Regions from separate parts of the Streptomyces sp. NPDC004126 genome, predicted to be linked through region 1. Evidence: riboswitches for the same ligand, from Rfam matches in the RefSeq annotation. Region 1 holds a riboswitch; each other region holds the start of a gene.
The links. A riboswitch is a leader RNA that binds a small molecule or an ion and turns the genes downstream of it on or off. The one in region 1 is predicted to bind cobalamin.
Positions count from the first base shown of each region.

Region 1 (7,841 bases):
CGGAGGAGAGGCCGACGGCGCCGGCGAGGCGTGCCAGGCGCACGGCGGGGGCCGGGAAGGCCGGGGCGGAAGGTTCGGGGGACGGGAGGGGCTTCATGGCCACCGTGTTCCTGCTAGGGGCGATACGGGAGATCCCGTTGGGGACAGCCTCCGCTCAGGCTCGCAGTGCGACCGCGCGGGCGACTCTGACCGCGTCCGCTGTCGGCCGTACATTGTGGACGCGGACGGCCCAGGCTCCCTGGTGTGCCGCGATCGCGGACAAGGCCGCTGTTGCCGCGTCCCGGTGGTGAGCGGGTGGGGGTGTGCCGTCCTCCCCCGCGAGGACGTGCCCGAGGAACCTCTTGCGGGAGCCCCCGACCAACACCGGAAGGCCCAGCGCAAGGAGGTCGGACAGGCCGGCTACCAGGGCAAGATCGTGCCGTGCTTCCTTCGCGAAGCCGAGTCCCGGGTCGGTCACGAGGCGTTCCGGTGCGATGCCCGCGCTGAGTGCGGCGTCGATGCGGGCGCGGAGTTCTTCGGCGACCTCGGCCACCACGTCCCCGTAGACGGCGCGGCTGTTCATGTCGTGGCTGAAGCCCCGCCAGTGCATCAGGACGAAAGGCACTCCGCAGGCGGCCACGGCCGGGAGCATGTCGCGGTCGGCCAGGCCGCCGCTGACGTCGTTGACGAGGACCGCGCCCGCCGAGACCGCCTGCTCGGCGACCGCGGCGCGCATCGTGTCGACGGACACCAGGACCCCCTCCGCCGTCAGGCCCCGCACGACCGGGAGGACGCGGCGCAGCTCCTCCGACTCGTCGATGCGGGTCGCTCCGGGGCGGGTCGACTCGCCGCCGACGTCGACCATGTCGGCGCCGTCGGCCACCAGGCTGAGGCCCCGCTTGACGGCGGCGGCCGTGTCGAACCAGTGGCCGCCGTCGGAGAAGGAGTCCGGGGTGACATTGACGACGCCCATGACGGCGCATCTGTCCCAGTGCGGCAGTCCCTCGACGGTGCTGCTGCCGTGCGGGTGGCGGCCACCTTCTGCGCTGGGACCTCTGGTGGGCCGGTGGTCGGGTGTGCTCATGACGCGGCCTCCCTGTGGCGGACCAGGTGTCGGCTGTAGGCGTCGATGGTGAAGAAGGCCGGCAGCTCGCGGCTGAGGACCGTGCGCTCCAGGACGTCGCGGGCCCCGGCCACCAACGCGTCGGGGTGTTCGCCGGTCAGGGCGTCGCATTCCGCGTCGAGCAGGTCGAGCAGCGTTTCCCGCGTGATCAGGCGGTGCCTCAGCCACTGCCAGAGCTGGACCCGCGCGATCTCGGCGGTCGCGGTGTCCTCCACGAGGCCGCCCAGTTCCAGGGCGCCGTGTCCGCGGAGCCATGATTCGAAGTACCGCAGTGCGACGGCGATGTTCGTGCGGATGCCTTCCGGAGCCGGCGACACCACGTTCCTGCGTACGGACAGCAGGTCCGAGGCCTGGACGTCCGCAGGCGTGGCGCCGTCGTCGATCTGGTGCGGCCTGGCACCGAGTACGCCGTCGAAGGACTCTCGGCACACCGGGACCTGTGCGGGATGGGCCACCCACGCGCCGTCGAAACCTTCGGCGGCCTCGCGCTCCGCGTCGATGCGTGTTCTGGCCAGCGCGCCGAGATTGGTGACGCGGTCGGCCCCCGGCACATGGGTGACCATTCCGCCGATGGCGTGGGCGCCCCGGCGGTGGCAGGTGCGGACGAGCAGTTCCGCGTACCTCCGCATGAACGGGGCGTTCATGGTGACGGCGGCCCGGTCCGGAAGGAGGAAGTCGGTGCAGTAGCTGTAGGTCTTGAGCAGGCTGAAGAGGTAGTCCCAGCGTCCGGCGTTGAGGCCGGCGGAGTGTGCGCGCAGCTCGTAGAGGATCTCCTCCATCTCGAAGGCCGCCGGGACGGTTTCGATCAGGGCCGCGGCCCGGATCGTCCCCTGGGGAATGCCGAGGAGGTCCTGGGCGAGAACGAACACGTCGTTCCACAGCCTCGCCTCGTGCCGGTTCTCCAGCTTGGGCAGGTAGAAGTAGGGTCCGCTGCCGGCGTCGATCTGGCGCTGCGCGCAGTGGAAGAAGTACAGCCCGAAATCGACCAGGGAGGCGGAGACCGCACGTCCGTGGACGGTGAGGTGCGCCTCGTCCATGTGCCAGCCGCGGGGGCGGACCATGATGGTCGCGAGGCGGGGGGCCTGCTGGTTCTGCAGGTCCTCCGTGCCGTCCGGGGGTGTGAACGCGATCCGCTGCTCGACGGCGTCGAGCAGGGTCAGCTGGCCTGCGATGACGTTCTCCCAGAGGGGGGACGTCGCATCCTCGAAGTCCGCGACCCATACCTGGGCACCCGAGGTCAGGGCTCCGACGGCCACTGCCCGCTCGGGAGGTCCGGTGATCTCCACGCGGCGGTCGGCCAGACCGGGTCCGGCGGGAGCGACCCGCCAGTTCGGTGCGCTGCGGACCGCCGACGTGGCGCGGGGGAAGTCCAGGCGGGAGCCGGAGGCCATTCTGTCGGCTCGGTGCCGGCGGTCGGTGAGAAGGTCCAGGCGTCGCTCCTCGAATGCCGAATCCAGCCGGGCCAGGAAGGTCAGGGCCGCGGGCGTGAGGACGTCCTCGAAGCGAGGTCCGCGTCGGCCGAGGACCTCGATGCGGCGGGATGGTGTGGGCGGTGGCATGCGGTCTCTCCAAACGAGGCAGGAGGGAGGGAGAAGGGCCGGTCGTGGGCCGGCGCCCCTGAGGACGCCGGCCCACGACCGGTTCCATCAGGACCCGTCGGTCGCGAGTTCCGTACGGATCTCTCGGGCGGCGGTGACCAGGTTCTCCAGGGAGGCGCGGGTCTCCGTCCAGCCGCGGGTCTTCAGGCCGCAGTCGGGATTGACCCACAGCCGCTCGGCGGGGATGGCCTTGAGGCCGGTGCGCAGCAGGTCTGCGGCTTCCTCGGCGGACGGGACGCGCGGGGAGTGGATGTCCCACACGCCGGGGCCGGCCTCGCGGGGGTAGCCGTGGGCGGCGAGTTCCCGCGCCACCTGCATGTGGGAGCGGGTTGCCTCCAGGCTGATGACGTCGGCGTCGAGGTCGTCGATGGCCTGGACGATGTCCCCGAACTCGGCGTAGCACATGTGGGTGTGGATCTGGGTGTCCGGCCGGACACCGCTGGTGGTGAGCCGGAAGGATTCGGTGGCCCAGGCCAGGTATGCGGCGTGGTCGGCGGCGCGCAGCGGAAGGGTCTCCCGCAGGGCGGGCTCGTCGACCTGGATCACCGAGGTACCGGCGGCCTCCAGGTCGCCCACCTCGTCGCGCAGGGCGAGCGCGACCTGACGGGCGGTCTCGCCGAGCGGCTGGTCGTCGCGTACGAAGGACCAGGCGAGCATGGTGACCGGGCCGGTCAGCATGCCCTTGACCGGCTTGGAGGTCAGGGACTGGGCGTACGAGGTCCAGCGCACGGTCATCGGCTCGGGGCGGGAGATGTCCCCGGCCAGGACCGGCGGGCGGACGTACCGCGTGCCGTAGGACTGGACCCAGCCGTGCTGCGTCGCGAGGTACCCCGTCAGCTGCTCGGCGAAGTACTGCACCATGTCGTTGCGCTCGGGCTCACCGTGCACCAGGACGTCGATGCCGGTCTTCTCCTGGAAGGAGATCACCTCCTCGATCTCGCCCTTGATGCGCGCCTCGTAGCCGGCCGTGTCGATCCGGCCGGCCCGCAGATCGGCGCGGGCCACGCGCAGTTCGTCGGTCTGCGGGAACGATCCGATGGTGGTCGTCGGCAGCAGCGGCAGGCCCAGGTGTGTCCGCTGGGCGGCGGTCCGCTCCGGGTAGGGCTGCGCGCGCCGTCCGTCGGCGTCCGTGATGGCCGCGGTGCGGGCCCGGACCGCGGGGTCGTGGGTGATGGCCGAACTCGCACGGGAGGCCAGATCGGCTCGGTTGGCGGCGAGTTCCGCGGCGATGGCGTCGGTGCCCTGGGCGAGGCCGCGGGTGAGGGTGGCGATCTCGGCGGTCTTCTGGCGGGCGAAGGCCAGCCAGCGGCGGATCTGCGGGTCGGTGTCCCGCTCGGCGGTGGCGTCCAGGGGAACGTGGAGAAGGGAGCACGACGCCGCGACGTCCACCTGGTCGGCGAGACCGAGGAGGGTACCGAGGGTGGTGAGGGACTTCTGGTGGTCGTTGATCCAGATGTTGCGTCCGTTGACCACACCGGCCACCAGGCGCTTGCCGGGGAGCCCGCCGACGGCTGCGAGGTCGTCCAGGTTCGCCGCGCCGGCCTCGGTGAAGTCGAGGGCCAGGCCCTCGACGGGAGAGGCTGCCAGAACCTGGAGGGCTTGGCCGAGCCGGCCGAAGTAGGAGGCGACCAGGAGCTTGGGCCGGTCGGTCAGGGCGCCGAGGTCGCGGTAGGCGCGGGCGGCGGCGTTCAGGTCGGCCGGAGTACGGTCCTGGACCAGGGCGGGCTCGTCCAGCTGGACCCACTCGGCTCCGGCCGCCCGCAGGGCGGCGAGGACCTCGGCGTACACGGGGAGCAGCCGGTCCAGGAGCGTCAGCGGCTGGAAGTCGGCGGCCACGCCCGGGGCCGGCTTGGCCAGCAGCAGGTAGGTGATCGGGCCGACCAGGACCGGGCGCGCGGTGTGCCCGAGGGCGAGGGCTTCACGGAGTTCCGCGGCCTGCTTGGCGGGGTCCGCGGTGAAGACGGTGTCGGGGCCGAGCTCGGGGACGAGGTAGTGGTAGTTGGTGTCGAACCACTTGGTCATCTCCAGCGGCGCCACGTCCTGGGTGCCGCGCGCCATGGCGAAGTAGCCGTCGAGCGCGTCGGCCGCGACCGCGGCCCGGTGGCGGGCGGGGACAGCGCCGACCATGACGCTGGTGTCCAGCACGTGGTCGTAGTACGAGAAATCACCGGTCGGCACTTCGTGGATGCCGGCTTCGGCGAGCTGCTGCCAGTTGGAACGGCGCAATTCGGCTGCGGTGGACCGAAGGGCGTCGGCGGTGACGCGGCCCTTCCAGTAGCCCTCGACGGCCTTCTTCAGTTCGCGGTTCTGCCCCTGGCGGGGGTAGCCGTACACGGTGGCTCGTGCTGCCGCGGCTGCGGGCTTCGCTGTCACGGAACTCTCCTTCGCGAGATGTATCCAGGAACATCCCGGCGACGGGACACGGACGCGAAGGGAACGACGGGGCGGGCGGACCACGCCGCGGGGACGATGCCGCAGCTGCCGCTCGCTGTGTACGCCGACCCGCCCACGAGGTCACCGGGATGTCCGCACGCGGCATCGGCCGCACACGGGCAACGGGCAGGTCTTCGGACTCGCGGGCACGCCTGCCGGGTTTCCCGGCGGGCACCTACTGGCCGTCGCTTCCCAGGACCGTTGTCCGGTCCCAGTGCGTATGACGGCGGTCGTTCCCGCTCACCGCTGCGGGGCAGTCCCGGATTCCCACCGGGTTCCCTCTTACGACGCATCCCGTCTGGCGGACGGGGCGAACCAGCTGCACCCGCCACCCTAGGCCGTTTCACCAGGATGCGAGAGCGACAGTCCACATGTCGGACGTCCAAAATGAGACGGCACGCCGCCTCGCCCGCGCGGCCACGGCCCGTTCCGGCCGGTACGGGGGCACGCGGGCGAGGCAGGACGTGAAGCGCGCGCCGGCCTCAGGAGGCTCTGACCGGTACGTCGCGCTGGTCGGGGCCGTCGTAGGAGGCGAGGGGACGGATGAGGGAGTTGTGGGCGAGCTGTTCGGTGATGTGGGCGGTCCAGCCGGTGATGCGGCTCATCACGAAGATCGGGGTGAAGGCGGGGATGTCGAAGCCCATGAGGTGGTAGGCGAGGCCGGCCGGGTAGTCGAGGTTGGGGTGGATGCCCTTACGGCTGATCATGGCGTGCCGCAGGGCGGCGTGGAGTGTGGCCTGGCGGGTCGTCTCGGGGTCGCCGGAGCGTGCGATGAGGTCTTCCAGAGCCTTCTGCATGATGGGGACTCGGGAGTCTCCGTGCTTGTAGACGCGGTGCCCGAAGCCCATGATCTTGCGCTTGGCGGCAAGGGCTTCCTCCAGCCAGGTCTCCGCCTTCTCCGGGTCGCCGATCTCTTCCAGCATGTGCATCACTGCCTCGTTCGCCCCACCGTGCAGGGGGCCCTTGAGAGCACCGATCGCGGCGGTGACGGCGCTGTGCAGGTCGGACAGGGTGGAGGTGACGACGCGGGCGGTGAAGGTAGAGGCGTTGAAGCTGTGTTCGGCGTACAGGATCAGGGAGATCTCGAAGCAGCGGACCACGGCGGGGTCGGGAACCCGTCCGAAGCACATGTGGAAGAAGTTCTCCGCGTACCCGAGCTCGCCGTCCGGCTGGATCGGTGCGAGGCCGTGTCGACGGCGGTGGTCGGCGGCGACGACGACCGGAAGCCGCGCCAGCAGGGTCAGGGACTTGGTGAGGTTGGCGCCCGGGCTGCCGTCGCCCTCGGTGAGGTCCTCGGCGCCGAGGAAGCTGACGGCCGTGCGCAGGACGTCCATGGGGTGGCAGGTCTGCGGGAGCCGGGCCAAGACCTCGGTGGTCGTGCGGTCCAGTGTCCGAAGGGCTCGCTCCCGTGCGGTGAACTCGCGCAGTCGTCCTGCCTCGGGGAGCTCGCCGTACCAGAGCAGATAGGCGACTTCCTCGAAGGAGCAGCGGGCGGCGAGGTCTTGGACGGGGTAGCCGCGATAGGTGAGGGAGTTGGTGTCGGCGACGACGGTGGAGATGGCGGTCGTATCGGCGACGACGCCTGCGAGGCCGCGGTGGATCTCGGGGGCGGTACTGGTCACGGGAAACCTCCGGGAGAACTGGCGGGGCCGTCGGCCGGCCGGGACGAATCGGTGGTGTCGGGGCCGGCGGGCCGCCTGGTGGGCGGAGTTCAGGCGTCGGGCGAGAGCGTGAAGTCGAAGACGGCGGCGTCGAAGGCCCCGTAACTCTCGTAGTCGAGGACCTCGTAGAGCCGCGACCGGGTCTGCATCCCCTCGACCAGGCCCGCCTGGGTTCCGTCGGAGGCGATCCGGCGCAGGACGTCCTCCACGGCGCCCATGGCGTACCGGAAGAGGGTGACGGGGTAGAGGACGATGTCGTAGCCGAGGTCCTCCAGGGCACCTGTTCCGAGCAGCGGGCCCTTGCCGAACTCGGTCATGTTGGCGAGCAGCGGTACGTCGAGGGCCTTGCGGAAGGCTTCGAACTCGGCCTCGTTCGCGAGGGCTTCGGGGAAGATCGCGTCGGCTCCCGCGTCCACGTACGCCCTGGCCCGCTCGATCGCCGCGTCCAGGCCCTCCACCGCGCAGGCGTCGGTGCGGGCCATGATCAGGAAGTCGGGGTCGCGACGTGCGTCGACCGCGGCCCGCAGCCGCCGGACCATGTCCGGGGCCGGTACGACGCTCTTGCCGTCGAGGTGGCCGCAGCGCTTGGGGTTGACCTGGTCCTCCAGGTGCAGGCCGGCCAGGCCCGCGTCCTCCATGAGCTGGACGGTGCGGGCGGCGTTCATCGGCTCGCCGAAACCGGTGTCGGCGTCGACCAGCACCGGCAGGTCGGTGACGCGGGTGGTCTGCGCAGCGCGGGCGGCGATCTCGGTGGAGGTGGTCAGCCCGATGTCCGGCAGCCCCAGGTCGGCGGCGAGGACCGCGCCCGAGAGGTAGGCGGCTTCGAAGCCGGCCCGCTGGATCAGCCGTGCGGAGTACGGGCTGATCGCCCCGGGCATGGGGAGGATGCGGTCCTCGGCGAGACGGGCGCGTAGGGCGCGGCGGCGCTCCGAGGGCGTGGTGCGGGTGTGGAGCATCAGAACAGGCCCTTCGGGAGGCCGGCGTCGAAGCGGGCGACGGCCGCGGTGTCGACTGCGGGGAAGAGGCCGCCGAGTTCGCCGGTGGAGA
Region 1 is NZ_JBNNPF010000005.1:37,512-45,352, forward strand. Features, by position in the region: gene ACQKM2_RS06775 (hypothetical protein) at 1-97, opposite strand, end outside; gene folP (dihydropteroate synthase) at 155-952, opposite strand; gene aceB (malate synthase A) at 1,060-2,661, opposite strand; gene metE (5-methyltetrahydropteroyltriglutamate--homocysteine S-methyltransferase) at 2,749-5,073, opposite strand; cobalamin riboswitch at 5,242-5,468, opposite strand; gene ACQKM2_RS06795 (bifunctional 2-methylcitrate synthase/citrate synthase) at 5,616-6,755, opposite strand; gene prpB (methylisocitrate lyase) at 6,845-7,750, opposite strand; gene ACQKM2_RS06805 (MmgE/PrpD family protein) at 7,750-7,841, opposite strand, start outside.

Region 2 (7,841 bases), on a different contig from region 1:
CCGACCGCCGCAATGAGCTTGCGCTTCACGCCACCCTCCTCAGGGATGCTGCTGCTTTGCACCTTCCCTCGCCCGCCGCGGTGACGTACGTACCAAGTACTGCCGTGGGGCCGGGATCTGATCCACATTGGTTTAGACCAGTACCGGGAGCTTGGCCTAGACCTTTAGGGGTGTCAAGGGTCTAATGAGCGGGTGCTCGGTCCGTTACCGGACCGACACCTGGGGGAGGGGAGGAGGCCTGCCCTCCCGCCCGTGTCACCATGTGACCGCACATATCGGAGGAGCCGGTGACGGCAGCGAAACTGGAGTCGGGAAGGCGGGCGGCGATGGCCACCGAAGGGGCGACCACGGAGCCGGAAGGCGGGGCAGCCACTCGCACGGCGCGTGTGCCCAAGTACTACCGACTCAAGCGGCACTTGCTCGACATGACCGAAACGCTCCCCCCCGGCACCCCCGTGCCGCCCGAGCGTACTCTCGCGGCCGAGTTCGACACCTCCCGGACCACCGTCCGGCAGGCCCTGCAGGAGCTCGTCGTCGAGGGCCGGCTGGAGCGCATCCAGGGCAAGGGCACCTTCGTCGCCAAGCCCAAGGTCTCGCAGCCGCTGCAACTGTCCTCCTACACCGAGGACATGCGCGCCCAGGGCCTGGAGCCCACGTCCCAGCTCCTGGACATCGGGTACGTCACCGCCGACGACACCCTCGCGGGCCTGCTGAAGATCGCCACGGGCGGGCGGGTCCTGCGCATCGAGCGACTGCGCCTGGCCAGCGGCGAACCGATGGCCATCGAGACCACCCACCTCTCGGCCAAGCGCTTCCCGGCGCTGCGCCGCTCCCTCGTCAAGTACACCTCGCTCTACACCGCCCTCGCCGAGGTGTACGACGTCCGGCTGGCGGAGGCCGAGGAGACCATCGAGACCTCCCTCGCCACCCCGCGCGAGGCCGGGCTGCTCGGCACCGACGTGGGCCTGCCGATGCTGATGCTCTCCCGGCACTCCCTGGACGCCGACGGGGAACCGGTCGAATGGGTGCGATCGGTATATCGCGGCGACCGTTACAAATTCGTGGCCCGTCTCCAGCGACCCGCCACGTGATCAGCTGTTGACTGCCCACGGCCCTCGGTAGACGCTCGTACCGCTATGCGGACGGGGGCTTACTTTCACCGGTCAAGCCCCCGTAGATTCCGTGCGTTTACGCAGATGATCAACGAGGGGACGAGGATCATGCCGGAACCGGGAGCAACAGGGACAGAAGCGGCGGGTCAAGGCGGTAGTCCGGGCTCGCCCTCTTCTTCGGGGAAGGCCTCCCCGCAGTCGATCGCCGTCTGGGTGGGCGTGGCCCTCGTCGGGGCCCTCGGCTGGGGCGTGCTCGCGCTGTCCCGGGGCGAGGAGATCTCGGCCGCCTGGCTGCTCGCCGCCGCGCTGGGCTCTTACGCCATCGGCTACCGCTTCTACTCCCGCTTCATCGCCACCCGCGTCCTGCGGCTCGACAAGACGCGGGCCACCCCCGCCGAACGCCTCGACAACGGTGTCGACTTCCACCCCACCGACCGGCGCGTGCTCTTCGGCCACCACTTCGCCGCCGTCGCCGGCGCCGGCCCCCTGGTCGGCCCGGTGCTGGCCGCGCAGATGGGCTACCTGCCGGGCACCATCTGGATCGTCGCCGGCGTCATCTTCGCCGGCGCCGTCCAGGACATGGTGACCCTGTTCTTCTCCACCCGGCGCGACGGCCGCTCGCTCGGCCAGATGGCCCGGGACGAGATCGGCCCCGTCGGCGGCGCCGCCGCCCTCGTCGCCGTGTTCGTCATCATGGTCATCCTGCTGGCCGTGCTCGCGCTGGTCATCGTCAACGCCCTGGCGCACTCCCCCTGGGGCGTCTTCTCCATCGGCATGACCATCCCGATCGCCCTCTTCATGGGCGTCTACCTGCGCGTGCTGCGGCCGGGCCGGGTCACCGAGGTCTCCGTCATAGGCGTCGCGCTGCTGCTGCTCGCCATCGTCGCCGGCGGCTGGGTCGCCGACTCCTCCTGGGCGAGCACCTTCACCCTGGAGAAGGAGACGCTGGTCATCTGGATGGTCGTGTACGGCTTCATCGCCTCGGTGCTGCCGGTGTGGCTGCTGCTCGCGCCCCGCGACTACCTGTCCACCTTCATGAAGGTCGGCACCATCGCCCTGATGGCGGTCGGCGTCGTCATCGCGATGCCGACGCTGAAGATGCCCTCGGTCACCGACTTCGCCACGCGCGGCGACGGCCCCGTCTTCGCCGGGTCGATGTTCCCCTTCGTCTTCATCACCATCGCCTGCGGCGCCCTCTCCGGCTTCCACTCGCTGGTCGCCTCGGGCACCACCCCGAAGATGATCCAGAAGGAGACCCAGGTCCGGGTCATCGGCTACGGCGCCATGCTCACCGAGTCGTTCGTCGCCGTCATGGCGGTGATAGCGGCGAGCATCATCGAGCCCGGCCTCTTCTTCGCGGTGAACTCCCCCGGCGGCGTCATCGGCGCCACCGTCCAGACCGCCTCGAAGGCCGTCACCGACTTCGGCTTCGCCATCAGCCCCGAGGCCCTCGCGCAGGCCGCGAAGGACGTCGAGGAGGCCAGCCTGCTGTCCCGTACGGGCGGCGCGCCGACCTTCGCACTCGGGATGTCGGAGATCTTCTCGTCGGTCATAGGCGGCGCCGGGATGAAGGCCTTCTGGTACCACTTCGCCATCATGTTCGAGGCCCTGTTCATCCTGACCACGGTGGACGCGGGCACCCGCGTCGGCCGGTTCATGCTCCAGGACACCCTCGGCAACGTGCACAAGTCCTTCAAGGACGTCAGCTGGAAGCCGGGCGTGTGGCTCGCGAGCGCCATCGTCGTCGGCGGCTGGGGCTACTTCCTGTGGGTCGGCGTCAAGGACCCGCTGGGCGGCATCAACCAGCTCTTCCCGCTGTTCGGCATCGCGAACCAGCTGCTCGCGGCGGTCGCGCTGGCCGTCTGCACCACGCTGCTGGTCAAGTCCGGGCGGCTCAAGTGGGCCTGGGTCACCGGCGTTCCGCTGGCCTGGGACGTGGCCGTCACCCTCACCGCGAGCTACCAGAAGATCTTCTCCGACGACGTGAAGGTCGGCTTCTTCGCGCAGCGCGACAAGTACCAGACCGGCATCGACGCCGGGAAGGTGCTGCCGCCCGCCAAGAACATGGACGACATGCACACCGTGGTCACCAACGCCACGGTCGACGGGGTCCTGTCGGCGCTGTTCGCACTCCTGATCATCGTCGTGCTGGTGGACGCGGCCCGGGTCTGCCTCAAGGCCGTCCGGAACCCGGCTGCGGTCAGCCTGTCCGAGGTGCCGTGGACCGAGTCGAAGATCATCGCCCCGGCCGGGCTCATCGCCACCGCCGAGGAGAAGGCCGAGCTCGCGGCCGCCGGCCTCGACGGGAGCGGGGGCAAGGCCAAGGAGCCGGTCGCGTGAGCGGGGTGCGCGGGGCGCTGGCGAAGGCCCGGTTCTACGTACGGGAGTTCTCCGGCGAGGCCGCGTACGACCGCTACGTGGCGCACACCCGCTCGCACGACCCGGACGCCGAGGTCCTGACCCGGCGCGCCTTCGAGCGGGCCCGCACGGACGCCCGCGAGGCGGACCCCCGCGAGGGCTTCCGCTGCTGTTGAAGGACGACGAAGGGCCCCGCCGTATCGGCGGGGCCCTTCGTCGTGCGCGGGTCAGCGCACCCAGTCCTTGAGGACCTCGGTCTGGAGCGTGATGCCGACGGGGTCGGGAAGGGCGATCTCCATGCCGTAGGGCACGATGTGGATGCTCTCGTACCGGCGGCCGTTGGGCTGGCTGTAGACGGAGATCTCGCACTTCGCCCGGTCGATCAGCAGGTACACGGGGATACCCGTCTCCGCGTAGGCGCGCGGCTTCTCAACATGGTCCCGGCGCACCGTGTCGGAGTCCCAGGAGGTCACCTCGACGGCCATGAGGATCGGCTCGGGCTCTACCCAGTCCCCCTGCCCGACGAACGCCTGGGACGGCGCGAGCACTCCGTCTGGAATGGCCCGGCCCGTCCGGTACTCCTGGGCCTTGATGCACTGCCCCGCGTGCAGCCAGAGCTCCGGCCGATGTTGCAAGCAGATCCGGGTGAGCCACTGAATGATCATCTGGTGGTCGCCGTCCGGCATGGCCTTGCTCCTGATAACCCCGTCGATGAACTCCAGCCGTGTCCCCACCCGCTCGCGGGCCGCTATGCGCGCCACGGCTTCGAAGTCCTCGGTCGTCATGTGGGGATGGTCAGTCATGAGGGTCATGCCTCGCTCGCCTTCCTCGACGGTGCTGTCTCCGACGATAGCGCCGACCGCTGACACCCGTCCGGCACACTCGGCGGCATGGACTTCGAGATCAGGACGGCAAGGGAAGACGAATACGCCCGGCTCGGCGAGATCACCGGGCAGGCCTACACCGGGGACGGGCTGCTCGACCAGAACGAGGACGACCGCTACCTGAACGTCCTGCGCGACGTCGCCGGCCGGGCCGGTGACGGGGAGGTGCTCGTCGCCGTGGAGGACGGCCGGGTGCTCGGCGGGGTGACGTTCGCCGCACCCGGCAGCCGGCTCGCGGACGTGGCCGGACCCGGCGAGGCCGAGTTCCGGATGCTCGCGGTGGCCACCGAGGCGCGCGGCAAGGGCGTCGGGCAGGCCCTCGTGCGGGCCTGCGCCGAACGGGCCCGCGCCCTGGGCGTCACGGCCCTGGTGCTGTCCACCCAGCCGGCCATGCTGGGCGCCCAGCGGATCTACGAGCGGCTGGGCTTCGTACGCACTCCCGGGCTCGACTGGTCGCCCGTTCCGGCCCTGAAACTACTGACCTACCGTCTGGAGCTGTAGCCGCGCCGACACAACATGTGGTGGGTCGCGCACGGGCGGCCCCCCACATGTATGCTCATCCTCGCTGTCGCCGCAGGGGAATCCGGTGTGAATCCGGAACTGTCCCGCAACGGTATGAAAAGTCCGAGGACCTGCCGACAGTGCGCCCGGGTCGACCGAACCGGGTGCCGACACGTCCGGGCCTCGCGGTTGGGCCGGTGGACGCCATGCGGCGAGTACGCGACCCCGTCGCGCCCGCATGCGCCTCCCCGCGCCCCGATCCGCCGACGACCGGGCCGAGCGAGGGAGAGCTCCCGCCGTGACCATCGCGCCTTCCGCACCGCGCGCCGAGTCCGTTTCTGGCGACACCACCGAAGGCCCGGGGGCCGCGCTGCTGCGTACTCTCACCGAGCTGACCGCCGACCTCCCCGACACCGACCCCGGCCGGGTCGCCGCCGCCGCCCTGCGCGGCCGCAGCGCCTCCGCCGACGAGGCCGAGCTGCGCGGGCTGGCCACCGAGGCCGCGGCGGGCCTGATCTCCGAGGACCCCGCCTACTCCCGGCTCGCCGCCCGCCTGCTGACGCTGGCCGTGGCCGACGAGGCCGCCGGCCAGGGCTCGACCTCCTTCGCCGAGTCCGTCGCCGTCGGCCACCGCGAGGGCCTGATCGCCGACCGCACCGCCGAGTTCGTCGCCGCCCACGCCGCCCGCCTGAACGCGCTGGTCGAGCACGCGCTCGCCGAGGGCGCGGACGACCGCTTCGGCTTCTTCGGCCTGCGCACCCTGCACAGCCGCTACCTGCTGCGCCACCCGATCACCCGCCAGGTGATCGAGACCCCGCAGTACTTCATGCTGCGCGTGGCCTGCGGCCTGGCCGAGGACGAGAGCGTCCAGGCCGTCGAGGAAGTCGCCTCGCTCTACACCCTGATGAGCCGGCTCGACTACCTGCCGTCCTCCCCCACCCTCTTCAACTCCGGCACCCGCCACCCGCAGATGTCCTCCTGCTACCTGCTGGACTCCCCGCTGGACGAGCTGGACTCGATCTACGACCGCTACCACCAGGTGGCGCGCCTGTCCAAGCACGCCGGCGGCATCGGCCTCTCGTACTCCCGCATCCGCGCCCGCGGTTCGCTGATCCGCGGCACCAACGGCCACTCCAACGGCATCGTGCCGTTCCTGAAGACCCTCGACGCCTCCGTCGCCGCCGTGAACCAGGGCGGCCGCCGCAAGGGCGCCGCCGCCGTCTACCTGGAGACCTGGCACGCGGACATCGAGGAGTTCCTGGAGCTCCGCGACAACACCGGCGAGGACCAGCGCCGTACGCACAACCTCAACCTCGCGCACTGGATCCCGGACGAGTTCATGCGCCGCGTGAACGCCGACGCCGACTGGTCGCTGTTCTCCCCGGCCGACGTCCCCGAGCTGGTCGACCTCTACGGCGACGAGTTCGACGCCGCCTACGTCAAGGCGGAGGCGGCCGGCCTCGCCAAGAAGACCATGCCGGCCCGCGACCTGTACGGCCGCATGATGCGCACCCTCGCGCAGACCGGCCAGGGCTGGATGACCTTCAAGGACGCCTCCAACCGGACCGCGAACCAGACCGCGCTGCCCGGCACCGTCGTCCACTCCTCCAACCTCTGCACCGAGATCATCGAGGTCACCAACGACGCCGAGACGGCCGTCTGCAACCTCGGCTCGGTCAACCTCGGCGCGTTCGTCGCCGACGGGGAGATGGACTGGGCGCGCCTGGACGAGACCGTCCGCACCGCCGTGACCTTCCTCGACCGCGTCGTGGACATCAACTTCTACCCGACCGAGCAGGCCGGCCGCTCCAACGCCAAGTGGCGTCCGGTGGGCCTGGGCGCGATGGGTCTGCAGGACGTCTTCTTCAAGCTGCGCATGCCCTTCGACTCGGCCGAGGCGAAGGCCCTGTCCACGAAGATCTCCGAGCGGATCATGCTGGCCGCGTACGAGGCCTCCTGCGACCTCGCCGAGCGTTCCGGCCCGCTCCCGGCCTGGGCCGAGACCCGTACCGCCCAGGGCGTCCTGCACCCGGACCACTACGAGACCGAGCGCCACTGGCCCGAGCGCTGGGAGGCCCTGCGCGCCCGGATCGCGAAGAGCGGCATGCGCAACTCCCTGCTGCTGGCCATCGCCCCGACGGCGACGATCGCCTCGATCGCGGGCGTGTACGAGTGCATCGAGCCGCAGGTCTCCAACCTCTTCAAGCGCGAGACCCTCAGCGGCGAGTTCCTCCAGGTCAACGGCTACCTGGTGGAGGACCTCAAGCAGCTCGGCGTGTGGGACGCGCAGACCCGCGAGGCGCTGCGCGACTCCTCCGGCTCCGTCCAGGGCTTCGGCTGGATCCCGGCCGAGATCCGCGAGCTGTACCGCACGGCGTGGGAGATCCCGCAGCGCGGCCTGATCGACATGGCGGCGGCCCGTACGCCGTACCTGGACCAGAGCCAGTCGCTGAACCTGTTCCTGGAGACGCCCACCATCGGCAAGCTCAGCTCGATGTACGCGTACGCCTGGAAGCAGGGTCTGAAGACCACCTACTACCTGCGCTCCCGCCCGGCGACGAAGATCGCCCGCGCCGCGTCCGGCGCCGCCGCCGCCGTCCCGGCCGCCGCCACCCCGGCCCAGCTGCCCCAGGCCCTCGACGCCGAGGCGCTGGCCTGCTCCCTTGAGAACCCCGAGTCCTGCGAGGCCTGCCAGTAATGAGCTCCACCGAGAAGAAGAACCTCCTCGACCCGGGCTTCGAGCTCACGCTCCGCCCGATGCGCTACCCGGACTTCTACGAGCGCTACCGGGACGCGATCAAGAACACGTGGACGGTGGAGGAGGTCGACCTCCACTCCGACGTCGCCGACCTCGCGAAGCTGACGCCGGCCGAGCAGCACATGATCGGCCGTCTGGTCGCGTTCTTCGCGACGGGCGACTCGATCGTCTCGAACAACCTGGTCCTGACGCTGTACAAGCACATCAACTCCCCGGAGGCGCGCCTGT
Region 2 is NZ_JBNNPF010000015.1:72,124-79,964, forward strand. Features, by position in the region: gene ACQKM2_RS16635 (extracellular solute-binding protein) at 1-29, opposite strand, end outside; gene ACQKM2_RS16640 (GntR family transcriptional regulator) at 327-1,091, shown strand; gene ACQKM2_RS16645 (carbon starvation CstA family protein) at 1,221-3,452, shown strand; gene ACQKM2_RS16650 (YbdD/YjiX family protein) at 3,449-3,646, shown strand; gene ACQKM2_RS16655 (Uma2 family endonuclease) at 3,698-4,282, opposite strand; gene ACQKM2_RS16660 (GNAT family N-acetyltransferase) at 4,361-4,855, shown strand; adenosylcobalamin-variant (AdoCbl-variant) riboswitch at 4,920-4,996, shown strand; gene ACQKM2_RS16665 (ribonucleoside-diphosphate reductase subunit alpha) at 5,154-7,553, shown strand; gene ACQKM2_RS16670 (ribonucleotide-diphosphate reductase subunit beta) at 7,553-7,841, shown strand, end outside.
Region 2: linked by a shared signal. The riboswitch ahead of ACQKM2_RS16665 (ribonucleoside-diphosphate reductase subunit alpha) and the one ahead of metE (5-methyltetrahydropteroyltriglutamate--homocysteine S-methyltransferase) in region 1 are both predicted to bind cobalamin.

Region 3 (7,841 bases), on a different contig from region 1:
CGCGGCGACGACCCGGCCCGCCGACAGGACGTACAGCCGGTCGCAGAAGGAGGCCGCGAGGTTGAGGTCGTGGAGGACGAGGAGGGCGGTCGCGGGCAGGCCGCGGACCAGGCCGAGCACCTCCAGCTGGTAGCGGATGTCGAGGTGGTTCGTCGGCTCGTCCAGGGCCAGCAGGCCCGGCTCCTGGACGAGGGCGCGGGCGATCAGGGCACGCTGGCGCTCGCCGCCGGAGAGCTCCTCGAAGCGCCGCTCCGCGTAGCCGGCCGCGCCGACCCGCTCCAGCGCCCCGGCCACCTGCCGCCGGTCCTCGGGGCCGTCCTGCTCCCAGAAGCGCTTGTGCGGGCTGCGGCCCATGGCGACGACCTCGCGGACGGTCAGCCCGAAGGTGCCGGTGGCGTCCTGCGGGACCACCGCCACCCGCCGGGCGCGCTCCTTGGCGCCGAGCGCGCCGGCGTCGGCCCCGTCCAGGAGCACCCGGCCGGCGGTGGGCCGCAGGGTGCCGTAGAGGCAGCGCAGCAGGGTGGTCTTGCCGCTGCCGTTGGGCCCGACCACGCCGACCGTCTCGCCGGGGCGGGCGGTGAGGTCGACGCCGTGCAGCAGGGTGTGCCCCTCCACCTGGTAACGCAGGGCCTCGACGGTGAGTTCCGCCGGTCCGCGGGTCATCCCGCCACCCCCTCGGTGCGGCTGGTGCGGCGCAGCATCCACAGGAAGAACGGCCCGCCCACCAGCGCGGTGACCACCCCGACCGGGACTTCCTCGGGGGCCGCGGCCGTACGGGCGACCAGGTCGGCCAGGACGAGGAAGACGGCCCCGGCGAGCGCGGCCACGGGCAGCAGCGCCCGGTGGCCGGCCCCGACGGCCATCCGGGCGGCGTGCGGGACCATCAGGCCGACGAAGCCGATCGCCCCGCTGTAGGCGACGAGCACCCCGATGACGAGGGAGGCGAGCACGAACACGGCCGCCCGGAAGCGGCCGGTGTCCAGGCCGAGGGTGCGCGCGCCCTCCTCCCCCGCGAGCAGCAGGTCCAGCGGCCGGGCCAGGGCGGTGAGCAGGGCGGTACCGGCGAGCAGCGCGGCGGCCGGCAGGGCGAGTTCGTCCCAGCGGGCTCCGCCGAGGCCGCCGAGGGTCCAGAACAGGGCGGTGCGCAGCTGGTCGGGTTTCGCGGACAGGACGAGGACCAGGCTGGTCAGCGCGGAGAGGATGTACTGGACGGCGACCCCGGCCAGGATCAGCCGGCCGGTGGTCATGGTGCCGCCGCGGCGGGCCAGGGCGTAGACGGCGACGAGGGCGGCCGTGGAACCGGCGAACGCGGCGGCCGGCAGCCCGACTCCGCCCGCGGCCGCGGCGGCGCTCGAACCGGACACGATGACCAGCACCGCTCCGGTCGATGCCCCGGAGGAGGCCCCGAGCAGGAAGGGGTCGGCGAGCGGGTTGCGCACGAGGGCCTGGAGCACGGCCCCGGTCACGGCCAGTCCGGCCCCGACGACGGCTCCGAGCAGGACGCGCGGCATCCGCACGTCCCACACGATGGAGGCGAAGGCCCCGGGCGTGCCCGGGCCGCCGAGGACGGTGTCGAGGACCTGGCCGGGCGGGATCCGTACGGGCCCCAGCGCCAGCCCCGCCACCATCGAGACGGCGAGCGCGGCGGCGAGCACCACCAGCGAGAGCCCCCGCCTCACGGGGTGTCGGGGTGCAGCTGGCGGCCGAGGGACTCGACGGCGTCGGCGACGCGCACGCCGAGCACGGCGGAGGAGAGGGGCAGCACGGCGAACCGCCGGTTCTTGACGGCGGGAACCTCCGCCAGCGCGGGGTCGTTCAACAGCCGCTGCTTCTTGGCCTCCACGGTGGTGCCGCCGTAGTCGTAGATCAGCACGACCTCGGGAGCCCGCTCGATGACCTTCTCCCACGGCACGTCGCCGAAGGTGTCCTTGAGGTCGCCGAACACGTTCGCGCCCCCGGCGAGGGAGACGATCTCGTTGCCGATGCCGTTGCCTCCCGAGGTGAAGGCGGAGGCCTCTCCGGAGTCGTAGACGAAGACGGACGGACGGGCCCGGTCCTTCACCCGTGCGGTGACGGCGTCGACGCGCCGCTGCTCCTCCCGGACGAGCTCCTCGCCGCGCTCGGGCACGCCGAAGGTCCGGGCGACCTCGGTGATCTCGGTCTTCAGCTGTTCGAGCCCGACCGGGCCCTGGGTGCAGTACTCCACGCTCAGCCGTGACCCGATGCCGGCCTTGGCCAGCGTCTGGCGGTCCCTGCCCTGCCCCTTGTCGAAGGCGCTGGCGTAACCGCCGTACACGAAGTCGGGGTTGGCGCCGAGGAGGACCTCCTTCGAGGGGTACTCCTTCGCCAGCACCTTGATCTTGTCGTAGGCGGGCCGGTAGGCGGGCAGCACGGAGTCGTCGAGGTAGGCGGTCCCGGCCATCCGGTCCTGCAGCCCGAGGGCCAGCATGATCTCGGTGGCGTGCTGGTTCATGGTGACGGCCCGCTCGGGCGGCGCCTGGTAGGTGCTGCTGACACCGCAGTTGGTGACGGTGTACGGGAATCCGGGCGCGGCCTGCGCCCCGGCGGCGGACCGCTCGGCCCCGGCGGGCCCGCCGCAGGCGGCGAGCGGCACGACAAGCGCGAAGCGCAGGAAGGAGCGCACGGCGGCGCGGACACGCGACATGGTGAGGCCTCTCCGGGGGATCCTCGTCCCCGGTCGAAGTGAAGAGGCGGTGCGTCAGTGTCTGACTCCCGGCCCCCGCGCGCGTGCACGCGGCGGCCGGTCACAGTGGCGGGACCGCACCGGATTCACACCGGTTTCCTGTCCTGCACCGCCGGGACAACCCGGCCAAGTCTGCCAGATGCGGTCTTTGCGCCCACGGGTGGGCCGTTCAGCCCGTCAGGGCCGGCATCGCCGGGATCCACCGCGCGAGCCATCCGCCCGGCTCGGCCGTGAAGTGGTCGGCGCCCCCGACCTCCCACCAGGACCGGAGCGCCGTCGTCCGCACGGTTTCGCCGGACCGCTTGTCGGTGTACTCGACGGCCCGCTCCCCGCTCGCCCGCACGGCCACCTGGCCGCGCTTGCAGGCGGCCGGGTAGTCGTTCCAGTTCACCTGCGCCTCCGACCACAGCAGTTCCTGCATGGCACCGGTGGACATGCGGTGCAGCCGCTTGTGGGAGAAGTGCGCCTGGGCGGCCATGGAGATCGAGTTGCGGACCGCGTCGCGCTGCCGCCAGACGAAGTAGTTGGCGACCTCGACGGGGTCGGACAGGGTGAAGACCCGCGCGTCGAAGAGGGCCCGCCGGCCGGGCCGGCGCTCGCCCAGGACCGCGGTGGCCAGCGACGCCGACACCGACAGCTGCTTGGCGACGACACCGCCGAACCAGGGCTCGGAGCCCTGACTGGCGAAGTCGGTGAGCAGCAGGCTGATCTCGTCGGACTGGTGGTAGGCGAAGGCCGTGCCGCTGACCTCGGCACAGAGCGCCTCGGTGACGGCGGCCATGTCCTTGACGAAGCCCAGGTCGAACGGCTTGTCCGCGTCCCGCAGGTAGGTGTGGAAGGCGCGTCCGTCGAGGCGCAGGATCGTGTAGGTGCGGCGGGGCAGCACAGCCCGGTGCGCGGCCTCGTACCGTTTCATGCGGTCGCCGAGTGCGGTCGTGTCGCTCATGCCACAGGGTACCGGGGCACGTTGGAGGGCCACTCGGAATTACCGCCGCACCCGCTCAGCCGGCGAAGCGCTCCCCGTCACTGGCACTGTCGCTGTAGCCTCGCTGAGGGCTCGCTCCCTGATGGCGCCGAACAACTGGATCGTGGTGGCGGCGAGGACGTCGTCCCCGCCGATGGTCCGCGCGTCGCCGGTGCGGACGGACAGGGCGCGGAGGGATTCCGGCAGCGGCGGGAGCGCTGCCTGCTCGCCCGGCATCACCAGGGTGACCGTGCCGAACCGCTTGATCCCGCCCTCACGGACGACCATGGCCGCGTCCCGGGCGAGGTCCGCCATGAACACGCTCGCCATTCCGTCCAGGTCGCGGACCATCGCCGGGACTGCCGCCGCCCCTCGGCTCCGCAGCAGCTTCCTGACCCCGGCCTCGAACCTGTGGGCACCGACGACAGCGCTCGGTCTGCGCGACCTGCTGCGCTTGGGAGAGGGCACGAGGACACCCTCGGCGTCGTACGTCTCGCCGGTCAGGCCGTGAAACGTCGGGCTGTGCCGGTACCACTCGCCCGCCACCTCGACCTCGACGTTCCGGCCGATCGCCGAGACGAGGTCCCGGGGGATCAGCTTCCTCCGGCCCTCCTCCGCCGCCGCTCTCATCGCGCCGTCGATGATCTCCGTCACCACGGTCCGCGTCACCGACGCGGCGGCCCGGGCGGCCGCCCGGGACACGTGCATCGGCGTCACGTCCCGGAACACCGCTTTGACGAGAGCGGGCTTGAAGTCCGGCTCAGGACGTGCGGGCCTCAAGGTCATCGGAAAGGACGCTCCCTGCTGTCGTCGACGGCACCCGGCCCCAGCAGAAAAACGGGCTCCGGGAGAGTCCTCCCGGAGCCCGTTCTACGTGAAATGCCTGGTCAGGCATGGCAGGGGTAGCAGGATTCGAACCTACGACATCTGGTTTTGGAGACCAGCGCTCTGACCAGCTGAGCTATACCCCTTCGGTGGGTCACACCCTGCCATGAAGCGGCCGGAAGATCCAATCCATTTTCCGCGTCGCCGGTGGCGGGAGCCGGGTGGGCGGAGGATCGTGGGCGGGGAGGGGGCGGATCGGCGAGGCCGGGAGGCGTGGTGCGTCACCGTCCGGGGCGTCTACTGGGGCCCCTGCTCCTGCTGCTGCTCGTCGGGGCCGGGCCCGACGGGTCCGGGGAGACCGTGTCCCTCGACGGGGACCGGCCCGGGGAGCGGCTCGACGTGACCCTGACCCGGGTCGTCGACCCCGCGGGCCGGGCCGGCTCCGAGCGGCTGGTGGCGGTGGAGCTGCGGCTGGAGAACACCGGGTCGGTGCCGTACGAGGACTCCCCCGCGCCGGCCGCGCACCTGCTCGACACCGCGGGGCAGCGGTTCACGGGGACGGCCGCCGCGACCGGTGCGGGGCCGAGCCTGCCGGACACCGTGACCCTCGCCCCCGGGGACTCGGCCTCGGGCTTCGTGACCTTCCGGGTGCCGGAGGCCGCCGCTCTGGCGGCCGTGCAGTTCGCGCTGGACGCGGGGCTGGGCGACGACGTCGGGCACTGGAGCCTGCCCTGAGCCACGTCCCGAGCCGTCCCGGGGCGTGGAGTCAAGGGGACGGAATCAGCCGGAAGTTGCTGCGACGCGTGTAGTGACTTAGCAGGCGTTCGCCAGTAGAACTTGTTCCCACTCCGTCGAGAGTGAGGAACGTCACATGAGTGACAAAAGCCTGCACAGCAAGGTATCCGGGGGTGTTTCCCGTCGCGGATTCATCGCTGGAACTGGTTCTATTCTCGGGGCGATGGCGCTGACGGTCAACGTCACCCCGGCCCATGCCGAACCGGCCATCACCGCCGCCACCGGGCCGATCGAATCCGGGGCCCGCGTCCCGGTCCTCGTGATCGGCACCGGCTACGGCGGCTCCGTCGCCGCGCTCCGGCTCGCCCAGGCCGGGGTGCCGGTGCACATGGTCGAGATGGGCATGGCCTGGGACACCCCCGGCAGCGACGGCAAGATCTTCGCCAACACCACCAAGCCCGACTACCGCTCGTACTGGCTGCGCACCAGGACCAAGGCGCCGCTGAGCAACTTCCTCGGTTTCCCCATCGACAAGGACGTCCCCCGCTACACGGGGATCCTCGATGCCGAGGAGATGGGCGGCATCATCGTCTACCAGGGCCGGGGCGTCGGCGGCGGATCGCTCGTCAACGGCGGCATGGCCGTGACCCCCAAGCGGCAGAACTTCGCGGCCATCCTGCCCTCGGTGGACGCCGAGGAGATGTACGGCACCTACTACCCGCGGGCCAACGCCGGGCTCGGGGTGGGCCTGATCGACCCCGACTGGTTCGAGACCGTGGCCTGCTACCAGTTCGCCCGCGTGGGCCGCAAGCACGCCCAGCGCTCCGGGTTCCCGTTCGTCTTCGTCCCGGACGTCTACGACTGGGACTACATGAAGCAGGAGGTGGCGGGCACCGTCCCCAAGTCCGCGGTGGACGGGGAGATCCTCTACGGCAACAACGCGGGCAAGAAGTCCCTCCAGCAGACCTACCTGGCCGCCGCCCGGGCGACCGGGAAGGTCACCATCTCGCCCCTGCACCGGGTCACCACCGTCTCCCCCTCGGACGGTGGCGGCTACACGGTCGCCATGGAGCAGCTCGGCACCAACGGGGACGTCCTCGCCACCAAGACCGTCACCGCCGACCGGGTGTTCTTCGCGGCCGGCAGCGTCGGGACGAGCAAGCTGCTGGTCCGGCTGAAGGCGACCGGCGCGCTGCCGAACCTGAACGACGAGGTGGGCAGGGGCTGGGGCGACAACGGCAACGTCATGTGCGGCCGCGCCAACCACATGTGGGACCCGACCGGAAAGGTGCAGGCCTCCATCCCCTGCGGCGGCATCGACAACTGGGACGCGGGCGGCGCCTTCGCCGAGGTGGCCCCGCTGCCGACGGGGATCGAGACGTACGCGTCCTTCTACCTCTCCATCACCAAGAACCCGAACCGGGCGCGGTTCTCGTGGAACGCGGCGGCGGGGAAGGTCGAGCTGGACTGGCAGACGGCGTGGAAGCAGCCGTCCATCGACATGGCGAAGACCATCTTCGACAAGATCAACGCCAAGGAGGGGACGATCTACCGCACCGACCTCTTCGGCACCAACAAGGTCTGGGGCGACCACCTCACCTACCACCCGCTGGGCGGTGCGGTGCTGGACAAGGCCACGGACAACTACGGCCGGCTGCACGGGCACCCGGGCCTGTACGTCATCGACGGAGCGCTGATCCCCGGCAACACCAGCGTGAACCCGTTCGTGACCATCACGGCCCTCGCCGAGCGGAACATCGAGAAGATCATCGCCACGGATCTGTGAGCAGCGCACCGGTTCCCGGGGCCGTCCGGACACTCCGGGCGGCCCCGGGCCGTACCCCGGCCGGGGCGCCACGGCTCAGCTGCCCGGCAGCACGCAGACGCTGTCGAGGCCCAGTACGTGGTTGAGCCGGCCGAAGGCCAGCCAGGAGCCGATGCTCATGCTCAGCTCCACGATCTCCAACTGGCTGTAGTGCGCGGTCATCCGCGCCCAGAAGTCCTCGTCGAGGTTGTGGTGGTCCAGGGCGTAGCGCTCGGCGTACTCGGCGGCGAGCCGGGTGCGGTCGTCGAACGCCTTCGTGGTGCGCCATTCGGTGACGGCGTCCGCGAACTCCTCCTCGACCTTCTCGCCGTCCCGGTCGGTGCGCCAGTCCAGGCAGAAGACGCAGCCGTTGATCTGCGCGATGCGCAGCCGCGCCGCCTCGAACTCGCGCAGGCCCAGGGTGGTGTGGGCGTACACGGACAGGGAGAAGTTGGCGGCGGCCATGCCGATGCCGGGGACCATGTCCCCCCACACGTACTCGATCGGGTGCTGTCCCTCGGGGATGTCGATCCTCATGGCTGTTTCCTTCCGAGTCTGCCGACTGCGGGCCGCAGCGGGACGTCCAGGGCGTCGTAGAGGCCGGGTTCCGCGGCCACCAGCCAGTCGATGGCGCCCACCAGGCGGCCGACTGCGGTGGCGTTGCCGCCGGCCGAGCGGTTCTCGCCCTCGTCGGTGGCCTCGACGGTGACCTCGATGCGCGGGCGGCCCTCGATGACCACCCGGTGGGCTCCGGCTCCGCCGTCGGGCGGTACGGGCCAGTCGGGGGCGCAGGAGGGGTGGATGCGGGT
Region 3 is NZ_JBNNPF010000016.1:18,873-26,713, forward strand. Features, by position in the region: gene ACQKM2_RS17145 (ABC transporter ATP-binding protein) at 1-663, opposite strand, end outside; gene ACQKM2_RS17150 (FecCD family ABC transporter permease) at 660-1,679, opposite strand; gene ACQKM2_RS17155 (ABC transporter substrate-binding protein) at 1,676-2,665, opposite strand; cobalamin riboswitch at 2,701-2,842, opposite strand; gene ACQKM2_RS17160 (tRNA(His) guanylyltransferase Thg1 family protein) at 2,874-3,650, opposite strand; gene ACQKM2_RS17165 (hypothetical protein) at 3,690-4,454, opposite strand; tRNA gene ACQKM2_RS17170 (tRNA-Trp) at 4,563-4,639, opposite strand; gene ACQKM2_RS17175 (DUF4232 domain-containing protein) at 4,770-5,228, shown strand; gene ACQKM2_RS17180 (GMC oxidoreductase) at 5,365-7,014, shown strand; gene ACQKM2_RS17185 (carboxymuconolactone decarboxylase family protein) at 7,090-7,569, opposite strand; gene ACQKM2_RS17190 (dihydrodipicolinate reductase) at 7,566-7,841, opposite strand, start outside.
Region 3: linked by a shared signal. The riboswitch ahead of ACQKM2_RS17155 (ABC transporter substrate-binding protein) and the one ahead of metE (5-methyltetrahydropteroyltriglutamate--homocysteine S-methyltransferase) in region 1 are both predicted to bind cobalamin.